3 regions of the Exiguobacterium sp. s149 genome follow, and region 3 is predicted to be linked to each of the others. Evidence: riboswitches for the same ligand, from Rfam matches in the RefSeq annotation. Region 3 holds a riboswitch; each other region holds the start of a gene.
The links. Region 3 has a riboswitch for thiamine pyrophosphate ahead of thiW (energy coupling factor transporter S component ThiW). Riboswitches for the same ligand answer to the same signal wherever they lie in the genome.
Positions count from the first base shown of each region.

Region 1: another riboswitch for thiamine pyrophosphate. It lies ahead of KNP81_RS12465 (YkoF family thiamine/hydroxymethylpyrimidine-binding protein); the one in region 3 lies ahead of thiW (energy coupling factor transporter S component ThiW).
Region 2: another riboswitch for thiamine pyrophosphate. It lies ahead of thiT (energy-coupled thiamine transporter ThiT); the one in region 3 lies ahead of thiW (energy coupling factor transporter S component ThiW).

Region 1 is NZ_JACSLZ010000010.1:20,323-23,594, forward strand. It holds gene KNP81_RS12455 (ABC transporter ATP-binding protein) at 1-248, opposite strand, end outside; gene KNP81_RS12460 (ECF transporter S component) at 241-816, opposite strand; gene KNP81_RS12465 (YkoF family thiamine/hydroxymethylpyrimidine-binding protein) at 809-1,402, opposite strand; TPP riboswitch at 1,485-1,585, opposite strand; gene KNP81_RS12470 (GTP-binding protein) at 1,647-2,840, opposite strand; gene KNP81_RS12475 (hypothetical protein) at 2,944-3,207, opposite strand; gene KNP81_RS12480 (SMP-30/gluconolactonase/LRE family protein) at 3,220-3,272, opposite strand, start outside.
Region 2 is NZ_JACSLZ010000004.1:102,764-106,035, forward strand. It holds gene KNP81_RS07155 (Asp23/Gls24 family envelope stress response protein) at 1-159, opposite strand, end outside; gene rpmB (50S ribosomal protein L28) at 413-601, shown strand; gene KNP81_RS07165 (thiamine diphosphokinase) at 660-1,247, opposite strand; gene thiT (energy-coupled thiamine transporter ThiT) at 1,247-1,819, opposite strand; TPP riboswitch at 1,896-1,996, opposite strand; gene rpe (ribulose-phosphate 3-epimerase) at 2,016-2,672, opposite strand; gene rsgA (ribosome small subunit-dependent GTPase A) at 2,674-3,272, opposite strand, start outside.
Region 3 is NZ_JACSLZ010000003.1:29,191-32,462, forward strand. It holds gene KNP81_RS05080 (YcxB family protein) at 1-110, shown strand, start outside; gene KNP81_RS05085 (GNAT family N-acetyltransferase) at 92-571, shown strand; gene KNP81_RS05090 (hypothetical protein) at 566-832, opposite strand; gene thiW (energy coupling factor transporter S component ThiW) at 896-1,384, opposite strand; TPP riboswitch at 1,450-1,548, opposite strand; gene KNP81_RS05100 (hypothetical protein) at 1,573-1,893, opposite strand; gene KNP81_RS05105 (aminoglycoside phosphotransferase family protein) at 1,936-2,904, shown strand; gene KNP81_RS05110 (hypothetical protein) at 2,906-3,272, opposite strand, start outside.

The sequences.
Region 1 (3,272 bases), on a different contig from region 3:
ACACGACGATTCACCTCACCAGCTGTATACGTGTCGTAAGAGCGGTCAAACAAATGTAATTTGCCTGTCACGATGCCATCGCAGTTATCCGGGTACAGACGATTCATCAAAGAGAACAATGTCGATTTCCCCGATCCGCTCGCCCCTGTGATGAGCGTCCTCCCAGCCGTTAATTGAAGCGTGATGTCTGTCAATACTTCGCGCTGTTTGTCCGGATAGCGGAACGCCAGCTGTTCTGCCTCAACCATGTACTCGTCCCTTACGCGCGAGGGCATACCCTTCGAGCGCACCCGTACGAAGCAACAAGTCGCTCAAAATCTTACCTCCCAGACCGGCAATGAGCATTCCGCTTGTCGCACGTAACGCGAACATCGTCGCTACGTATGTCGGACTGAGGGCAACGAGTCCACCCATGACATACGTATACGCGAAACTCGTCGCAGCTGCACCAAATCCGGCCAGCATGAGCACCCAAAGGTCATATCGCTTGTAGCCCGTGACCGCAAACGCCGCTTCAGCACCAAGTCCTTGAATGATCCCGACTAAAATAATACGAGGTCCAATCGCGTTACCAATCATCATCTCAATCGTCGCCGCAAGCACTTCTGACAAAAATGCTGCGCCAGGTCGGCGGATGATATAAGCCGCAATAATCGAGACGATGAACCAAATCCCAAAAATCCATTCGTACGCGATTGGTCCAATCAAGCCTGCCCATAGATTCCCGACATGGACGAACGCCAAATAGACGACAGCGAATACGACCGATAAAATGGCCAACAAGACGATTTCTTTTAACTTCCACGACTTAAGCATGCTGCTGTCCCTCGTGTGACGGGCTGTTCACGCTGAACGTGACCGTCATGACGACATGGCTCGTCTTCGCACGGACGCGGTCGAACGTCGCCTCGTAAAATGAAAACACCGGTTCGATGTCGCCGTGAATACCCGAGGCATAATGCATCGAGTCATTGAAAACGCCACGCTCTTTCGCAAACGCAATTTCTTCGTAGATGATGTCCATATACTTCGGGTCCCCGAGCGGATAGAGTGCAAATTGTGAAGATACGTACTGCGAGCCCGCCGTGCCATTCCCCGGCTCAGTCGTCACGTCGAGCAGATTGTCTCCTGCCGTGTCGCCTGGGCAGCCGACCGAGAACGTCCCGCTCATCGACACATGTTCTCCTGTCTTCGTCGCATGTGACAGGACGGCTTTGGCCACATCGAACACATGCTCACTTCGTCCACGGATGACCGTCGAGACGTCGTCGGTATGTCGCCAGACGTTTTGCAAGTTCGTCTCCTTCAATGCCCCTTTGATGACACTCACAAAATCAGACGTCATTGGGCTCAGCGTAAAGCGGAATCCGACGATCGGACTCCTTTCACATTGATTGTTCATGTTCTATTCCCCCTTAATTGTATGTACACAAAAAAGCCGCATCCATGAGAATGCGGCCACTCGTCCAATTTACAAATCCATTAGAAAAAGTGCCACACTTCCTCACGCCGGTATTACCCGGATCGAGTCATAAGGGATTGGAGCCATGCTCACATCTCAGCCGAAGCACCCCTAGTGTAGTCCAATGTATGCGGTTGTCTATGCAACGAAAAGTATAGACGACCACTCCGGATTTGTAAACGGTTTATGTGAAAGTCACGATACCGTTCCCCGGAAGCGTATCTTGCAACGTCGTCCAATCGAGGGTCATCTCCTCGTCTGTCAACAGACACGCGTCGAGTCCGGCCTCGATGACCGAACGCTCCATCCGCTGCCCAATCAAGACGAGCTCCGTCTGACGGTCCCCGTACGGCTCGACGTAATCGGCGGCGAGCTCGGGTTCTGCTGCGAACATAAGACGACGCTCTTCCTTCGGCAGCGTCGCGAGCCAACGTCCTGCGTGTTCAAGCGTCGAGGCGTACCCCGCTTGCGAGAACAGGCAGGCGAGGTCGTTTCGAGAAGCAATCCATAAGAACCCTTTGGCGCGGACGACTTGTTCCGGGAACGCCTCGATCCACGCATGAAGCCGCTCCGGGTGGAACGGACGGCGTCGACGATAGACGAACGAGCTGATGCCGTACTCTTCTGTCTCCGGCGTATGTACTTCCGCCTCAAGCTCGTGAATCCAGCCGGCGGCATGCATCGCCTGCTCGAAATCGAACAGATTGACGTCTAACAGCTCGGTCAATTCTACGTTCGCAAGGACCGACGTCAACAGTTTGGCGGTAGGATTGAGCGCCTTTAACAGCCCGGCCATCTCGTCGACTTCCGTCTCTGTCACGCGGTCCGCCTTGTTCAAGACGATGATGTCCGCGAACTCGATTTGATCGACGAGCAGATCGACGACTTCACGGACGTCCGTCTCATCGATGGCCTGCTTGCGTTCATGGAGTGACTCGCCCGAGTTAAAATCTTTCAAGAATCGATATGCATCGACGACGGTCACCATCGCATCGATATAGACGCGGCTCGTTAAATCGATCCCGAGGGCGTCATCGGCGTATGTAAACGTTTGAGCGACCGGAATCGGTTCTGAGATGCCGGATGATTCGATGATAATCCCGTCGAGTTCACGGTCGTTCGTGATGTCCTGTACCGCTTCGAGCAGGTCCTCACGAAGCGTGCAACAAATGCAGCCGTTCGATAGCTCGACCAATTTTTCGTCCGTCCGCGAGAAACCGCCCTGCTCAATCAATCGTTCGTCGATGTTCAACTCGCTCATGTCGTTGACGATGACCGCATATTTCTTACCTGACCGATTGTTCAACAGATGATTCATCAACGTCGTCTTGCCGCTCCCTAAATAACCGGACAGCACCGTGATTGGAATTCGTTTCATATATCCCCACTCCTAAATCGTAATCATTACTTTTTAGATAATGACGGGTCACCATTGTCTTGTCAAGAAAAAAACACGCCCGTTCCCAGACGTGTTCCTTTCCCTATTCTTCCAACGCCTTGCGTTCCGCCTCGGAGCGGGGATACGTGTTCGCCTGCCACTCGGCCCGATAAATCGAATCGAGCTGCGTCAGACCGACCTCATCCTCATCCTTATCGGCATCGACACTCGGGGCCTCATCCCAGCGCGGATTCAAATACGTGTGGTCGTCTTCCCGGTTCGCATCCAATAGTTTTTGGATCCCGACCCGGGCCACTGCCGCGAGTGCCAAACCGATGCCTGCACGAACGAGCAATCGCTTCACCATTTCTTTACCTCCTTATCGTCCAAACCGATAGAGCGGCATCCCTTTCACGTCTGTATCGATTTTAA
Region 2 (3,272 bases), on a different contig from region 3:
TTCACGTTTCAATAGTTCTGCGATCCCGTCTTTCAATTGAGCTTGAGACGCCATTCCCACAACGCCGAAACATTCCATCGCCGCACCGCCTGCGAGTGTCGCGACCACGTCGTTCGTGATGTCAATATTGCCATATGTTGTCTTCATTTCAATTGCCATATGGAGTAGCCTCCTTTATTCGGAATGATTCCTTCACTACATTCTACAATAAGTACCTAGTTATTAAAAGAACCTGCTCCATAAACTCGGTCAATTGTAGCCGTAACCCTCATTCATTATTAAAATCCTTTCCAGTAATGTCAAGTTTTTTTCTTGTCATCCTATGATTTTCTAGTTGCATCGTGAAAAAACCCGTGCTAATATAAACGAGTGTCTATTAGGACGAACCCACATAAAAAAGGAGGGGAAACGCATGGCACGTAAATGCTACGTAACAGGTAAATCACCTAAATCAGGTAACAACCGTTCGCACGCACTCAACAAGACAAAACGCACTTGGGGTGTAAACGTACAAAAAGTTCGTATTCTCGTTGACGGTAAACCTAAACGAGTTTGGGTTTCAGCTCGCGCTCTTAAATCAGGTCTCGTTGAACGCGTATAATTTTTATACACGAACGAAATAAATCCCAGCGGCATTCGCCGATGGGATTTTTTTGTGTTCATTTTTTGACATACAGCACGAGCACCATACCTTCGTGCACGATCAAGTCCGCCGTTTCATCGTCCCATTCGTTCGAGATGGTGAGCGCCTCATGGCTGACGACATCGTGACGGTCGAGCGGATATTTGACGCCGCGGATGGTCACGTTCGCCTGCTTCCATGGGATGAGCGACAAATAGTGACCGTCTTGACGCGGGAGTTCATAGCGTCCCGACCCGACGAGTCGTACCGTCTGCCCTGCCGTGACGAGACGCATCTCCGGATACGCCTCGAGCAGACCGATATTGCTGAGCGTCATATCGAGCCGGCCGCCGAGCGCGCCGTATACGAGCATCTCAGTCGCGCCATGCCCCCGTGCCGCCTCGAGAGCGATCTCGAGGTCGGTCACATCTTTCTCAGATGGATAACGGACGGCGTCGATCGGCACTTCGCCCGTGAAGGAGTCGAAATCGCCGACGACGAGATCTGGGTTCAGCCCGTGGTTCAACAGTGTCTCGTACCCCCCATCGACGCCGATGATGTAATCGACGTCACGCGGGAGTCCCGAGATTGGTTCCGGGCTGGCCGCCACAATCAACACCCGCATTAGCGGACGTCCCGGGTCGCGAGCGTCGCGAAGCGCGGCGCCGAGACGAACAAGAGGACGAGGACGACGGCCGACACGAGGAAGGACGGGAGCATGTACGTCATGTTATAGGCGAACGAGTAGGCGACGACCGGACCTTCCGCGTATTCGGCGAAGAAGACGATCCCCGACAAGACGTGGGCGCCGTAACGAAGCAGTGAGCCGAGGAGCGCGCCGAGCACCAAATAGACGACGAGCGTCTTTTTTGCCTCATCTTTGGCGGCTCGTTTCACTTGACCCGCGAACAGTCCCGCCATACCGACGACACCGTAAGCGAACGTGTAGTCGAGCAGGAACTGGACCGGCGTGAAGATGTAGGCCCCGAACAGCAATTGCAGCGTTCCGACGAGTGCACCGGTCGCAAGTCCGCCTTTCAAGCCGTGACGATACGCCATCACGAAAATCGGCAACATCGCCAAGCTGATTGACCCGCCTTGCGGCATCCGGAACGGGATGAGCAAATCAAAAATCAAACCGAGTGCGGCGAACAATGAGATTTCAATGAGCGCCTGTAATTTTAAACGTTGTTTCATCTATTTCCCTCCTTAAATTATGAGCGAACGACAAAAAGCAGCATGACGTAAACGCCATGCTGCTATCGAGTAGCAACGTGCATTTTCGCCACATCCCTACGTCCGTGTGAACGGAACAGGTTCAAAGGGTTAGCGTATGCCTCTCAGCCACAGAATGTGACACCCCTTGCGACAATATTTGTTGTTCTATGGACGATTATACACGAGATGCGTTGCGAATGCTATCGATTGCGTCTTTATAGCTCGGCTCGTTATAGATGGCCGAGCCGGCCACGAGCACGTCAGCACCGGCATCGATACATAATTTCGCCGTCTCCGCGTTGACGCCGCCGTCAATCTCGATTTCAAAGTCGAGACGGCGCGCTTGGCGCATCTCGTTCAACGCCGCGATTTTCGGCACGACCGATTCGATGAACTTCTGACCCCCAAAGCCAGGGTTCACCGTCATGAGAAGGACCATGTCGACGTCACCGAGCACGTGTTCAATCAACGATAGCGGCGTATGCGGGTTGAGAACGACGCCACACTTGGCTCCGGCCGCCTTAATTTGTTGAAGCACGCGATGCAAATGGTTCGTCGCTTCAACGTGAACTGTGACGATATCCGCTCCCGCTTTGATGAAGTCTTCGACGAAGCGCTCCGGCTGGTCGATCATTAAATGGACGTCGAGTACCATGTCCGACTTCTTCCGTAAGCTTGCGAGTACCGGGAGACCAATCGAGATGTTCGGGACGAATTGACCGTCCATGACATCAAAATGGATATAATCCGCGCCGGCTTCTTGGACCGCCTTCACTTCTGCCTCTAGGTTGGCGAAGTCCGCCGCTAAAATTGATGGTGCAATTTTAATCATGTCAGTACCTCCGTTGTCTATCGTTTAACTCTGCCATAAACGTAACATAATTCTCGTAACGGGTGGAAGCGATTTCTCCCGCCTCGACGGCCGCTTTGACGGCACAACCCGGTTCGTTCAAATGGGCACAGCCCCGGAATTTGCAGTCGTCATGCCGTTCGACAAACTCAGGGAAGCACCAGCGCATCTCCTCGACTGCGAGTTCTTCTGGGAACTCGAGGCTCGAGAAACCAGGCGTGTCAGCGACGAGCCCGTCAGCGAGCGTGATGAGCGTGACGTGACGCGTCGTGTGCTTGCCTCGGCCGAGCGACTTCGAGATTTTCCCGGTCGCGAGTTCAAGTTCCGGCGCGACCGCGTTCAAGAGTGAACTCTTGCCGACACCGGTCTGTCCGGCGAACACGCTCGTCTTCTCCTTAAACGACCCACGAATTTGTTCGATCCCCGCCCCGTTCTCCGTCGACGTCTCGATGACCTCATAGCCGATTGACCGGTATAAAGCTGCTGCTGCTTGAATCGTTTCGAGCTCCGACTCCGTCAACAAGTCCATCTTCGTTAAGACGATAATCGGGTGGACTTGCTTCGATTCGATTAAGACGAGGA
Region 3 (3,272 bases):
TCGAGGAGGACGATTATGTGTATCTATACAACTCCTCGGTCAGCGCCTATATTTTGCCGAAGCGCGGACTGGACATGGAAGAGGTGCGCCGATGGCTGCCGATACGCTGACGATTCAACTTGTCGATGACACGAACCGGGAGGCTGTTGTCGCCTTGACCGTCGCTTCTGACCAAGCTCGCTTTATCGAAACAAACGCCGAATCGCTTCGCGAGATGGAAACCGATGTCAAATATGCGTGGCAGTGCTATGCGCTTTGTCGCGATGAGCATCCCGTCGGCTTCATGATGATTGGGGCCGAGAACAAGATGGAGCGTTACATCTGGCTCGATCGATTTATGATCGATGTGACAGAGCAAGGGAAAGGAATCGGGTCACGCTTTTTACAGTTGGCACTCGTGTGGATTCAAGAGCGATTCGATGTGGATGACCTCATCCTCAGTCTCCATCCGACGAACGAACCGGCGAAACGATTTTATGCGAAGGGTGGATTTGTCGACAGCGGCTTGATTGATGAGGCAAACGGGGAAGAGATTTGGGTGTATCACGTCAAACAGGGACAGCCGTCATAAGTCGGCCGTCCCTGCTTTTGTGGACGATGTATTTTGGACAGCACTGCCCGCTTTGAAAAAGAGAACGATCGCGGCCACTCCGAAAATCGAGATGAACACGTTTTGAAGCAACACATCGACGAACATCGGCTCGCTGGAAAACGTGCCCGTCGCAATCTGAGCATTCCAGCGGGTGAACGTGGCGATGCGTTCGAGCGTGTACAAGAGACCGGACATGAACAGGCAAGCGGTGGCCGCCAATAATAGCGTCAATCGATTCAAGAAATGACCTCCTAATATCTGATATCCTGATTTTACCATTTACTATCGGTGGGAGGGAAGTATTTATCGCTTCGCCGTGAGCGGTCGCAATTGCTTGACCCGAGCCAAGACGATCCAGCCGAGCACGGCCCCAGTCACACTCGAGGCAAGGAAAGCTGGGAAGAAGAACAGCGCCCCGAACTCGCTCCCCATCAATAACTTGGCATACGGGACGGCGACGAGCGAAGCGATGAGGCCAGTCCCGATGACTTCACCACATGCGGCGAAGGCTACGCGGTTCGTCCTCATATAAAAGATACCGGCGAGCAGTGCGCCAATCATACCACCAGGGAACGCGAGGAGCGATCCAGTACCGGTCATGACACGGACGAGTCCGGTCACGAACGCGACGAGCACGGCCCCGATCGGTCCGACGGTGACGGCGGCGATAACGTTCACCATATGTTGAATCGGATAAGCACGGGCGACACCGGTCGGAATCGAGATGAACAGGGAACCGATGACGGCGATGGCGACGAGCATCGCCATCCAAGTGAGTTGTTGAATTCGCATGAATAAGTCTCCTTTCGAAATGAAAACGCCACTTCTCCAAGTGGAAAAGTGGCGTGGAAAGACAGACGAATCCCACACCACTTCCCTACGCTGGTATGAGCCAGATCAGGTTCGAAGGGTCCGGCGCATGCCGTCTCAGCCCGAAGGCTCCCCTAGTGGTCGTTTATTACGTTAAGTATAGCATACCGTCATTTGATGCGGTCGAGCTTTCTTGGTCGGAACGTGACATAGATCGTGCCGACGAACAGGCCGTATAACAAAAGGGAGAAGACGAGATTGATTAACCATGGGAGTGTCCCCATGAACACGGCGACGGAAGCGTTTTGAAACCAGACGAGCGCGAACGACAGCCCGATGAAGCTGATGACAAGCGTTGTCCAAAAGCCGATGTCCCGGCGCTTGAACAGACGCCAGACGAGTAGCCCGATGAGGACACTGACGACGGCCGTCGCCCCTAAATACATATACAAGATGGCATCGACCGGGTATGAGTAATACACAACGTCCATATCGTTTCCTCCTAGGAGATGATGAAAGAAAGGGTGAACAGGATGAGTCAGGCAATTCCATGGCGTGACCGAGCGTTTCGTGAACGGTTCGAACGATGGATTGACGCAAACGTGCCGAGTGCGACATGGCACGTCGTCAAAGACATCGATTTGACGTATTTGGTTGTTGGCCAGGTCGACGCGGAACGTTACTTCGCCAAAGCGGTGACCGACATCAGCCGCGGTGAAGCCAATCTGTCGGCGTTTCTAGCCGAGCGGCATCCGGGTGTCGTCCCTGACGTCATCGCCATCGATTCAGCCCGAAACTGGTTGCTCATGCGAGATATCGGCGGAGCGGCGTTACGTGAACGGCCGGACGTGAGTCGATATGAAACCGCGTTGCGCCAATACGCACAACTGCAGCGCCAGGAAATCGACCAAATCGAGACCTATTTGTCTTACGGCCTCCCGGACCGGCGACCGGCCAAGTTGAAGGATGAAATTCAAACGTATCTGCCTGAGCTCTGTGCCGGGCTCGAGCCATACCAAGCCGAGGCCATACTTGTGCTTGAAGACGAACTGATTGCCATGTGTGACGAGCTCGCGACCGGGATGCCGATGAGCCTCGAGCACGGTGATTTGCACGGCGGTAATATCTTCTGGCGGGAACGGACGAACGATTTGTGTATCCTCGACTGGGGCGACGCGACCGTCACGCATCCGTTTTTCAGCGTGCGTGTGTATTGGAACGCGCTGTACGACGTATTGCCGGAAGAGGACGAGGTCGCCTGGTATGAACAGATTCAAACGATGCGCGCGGTTTACTTAGAAGCGTGGAGCGGCGTCGCATCCGACGACGTGCTTTGGCGCCATCTGTTGATTGCCGAGGAGCTCGGTTGCGTCTACCGGGCCTTGTCGTGGTACCTGTACGTGACAAAATATCGGCACAATGCGGCAGCGTCGAGCGATAAGCCGGCGCAATGGCTCAACTTGTTACTCGAGTACCGGGACTTGAAACGACGCGTCCGATAAGTCATTCATGCTTCTGAAGTAAGGTTTCGTAATCCGTCTCGTTCCAAAACAGCGGGGCAATCGACTCCGGCCCTTTGAAGATCTCACCGTCTTGGTCGTAGACGATGGCGTAACCGCCCTCGACTTCAAAGACGATTAAATCGGCCTTCACTTCCTTGACCCCGTTCCCAGCGATGATGACATCTTCGAGCGGGTCGCGCGCCACTTGTACGCCCCATTCGTCGAGCTCGACGATGAGCGCGGACGTATAGGCGTGGTGGTTATAGAGCGCCTGGAACTCGTCTTGTGTCAAGACGACGTCCGTCGGCGGGGCACTCGTTCCGTATTTTCGTTTCTCAATCTCTTCGACGAATTGAAGGAACGACGCT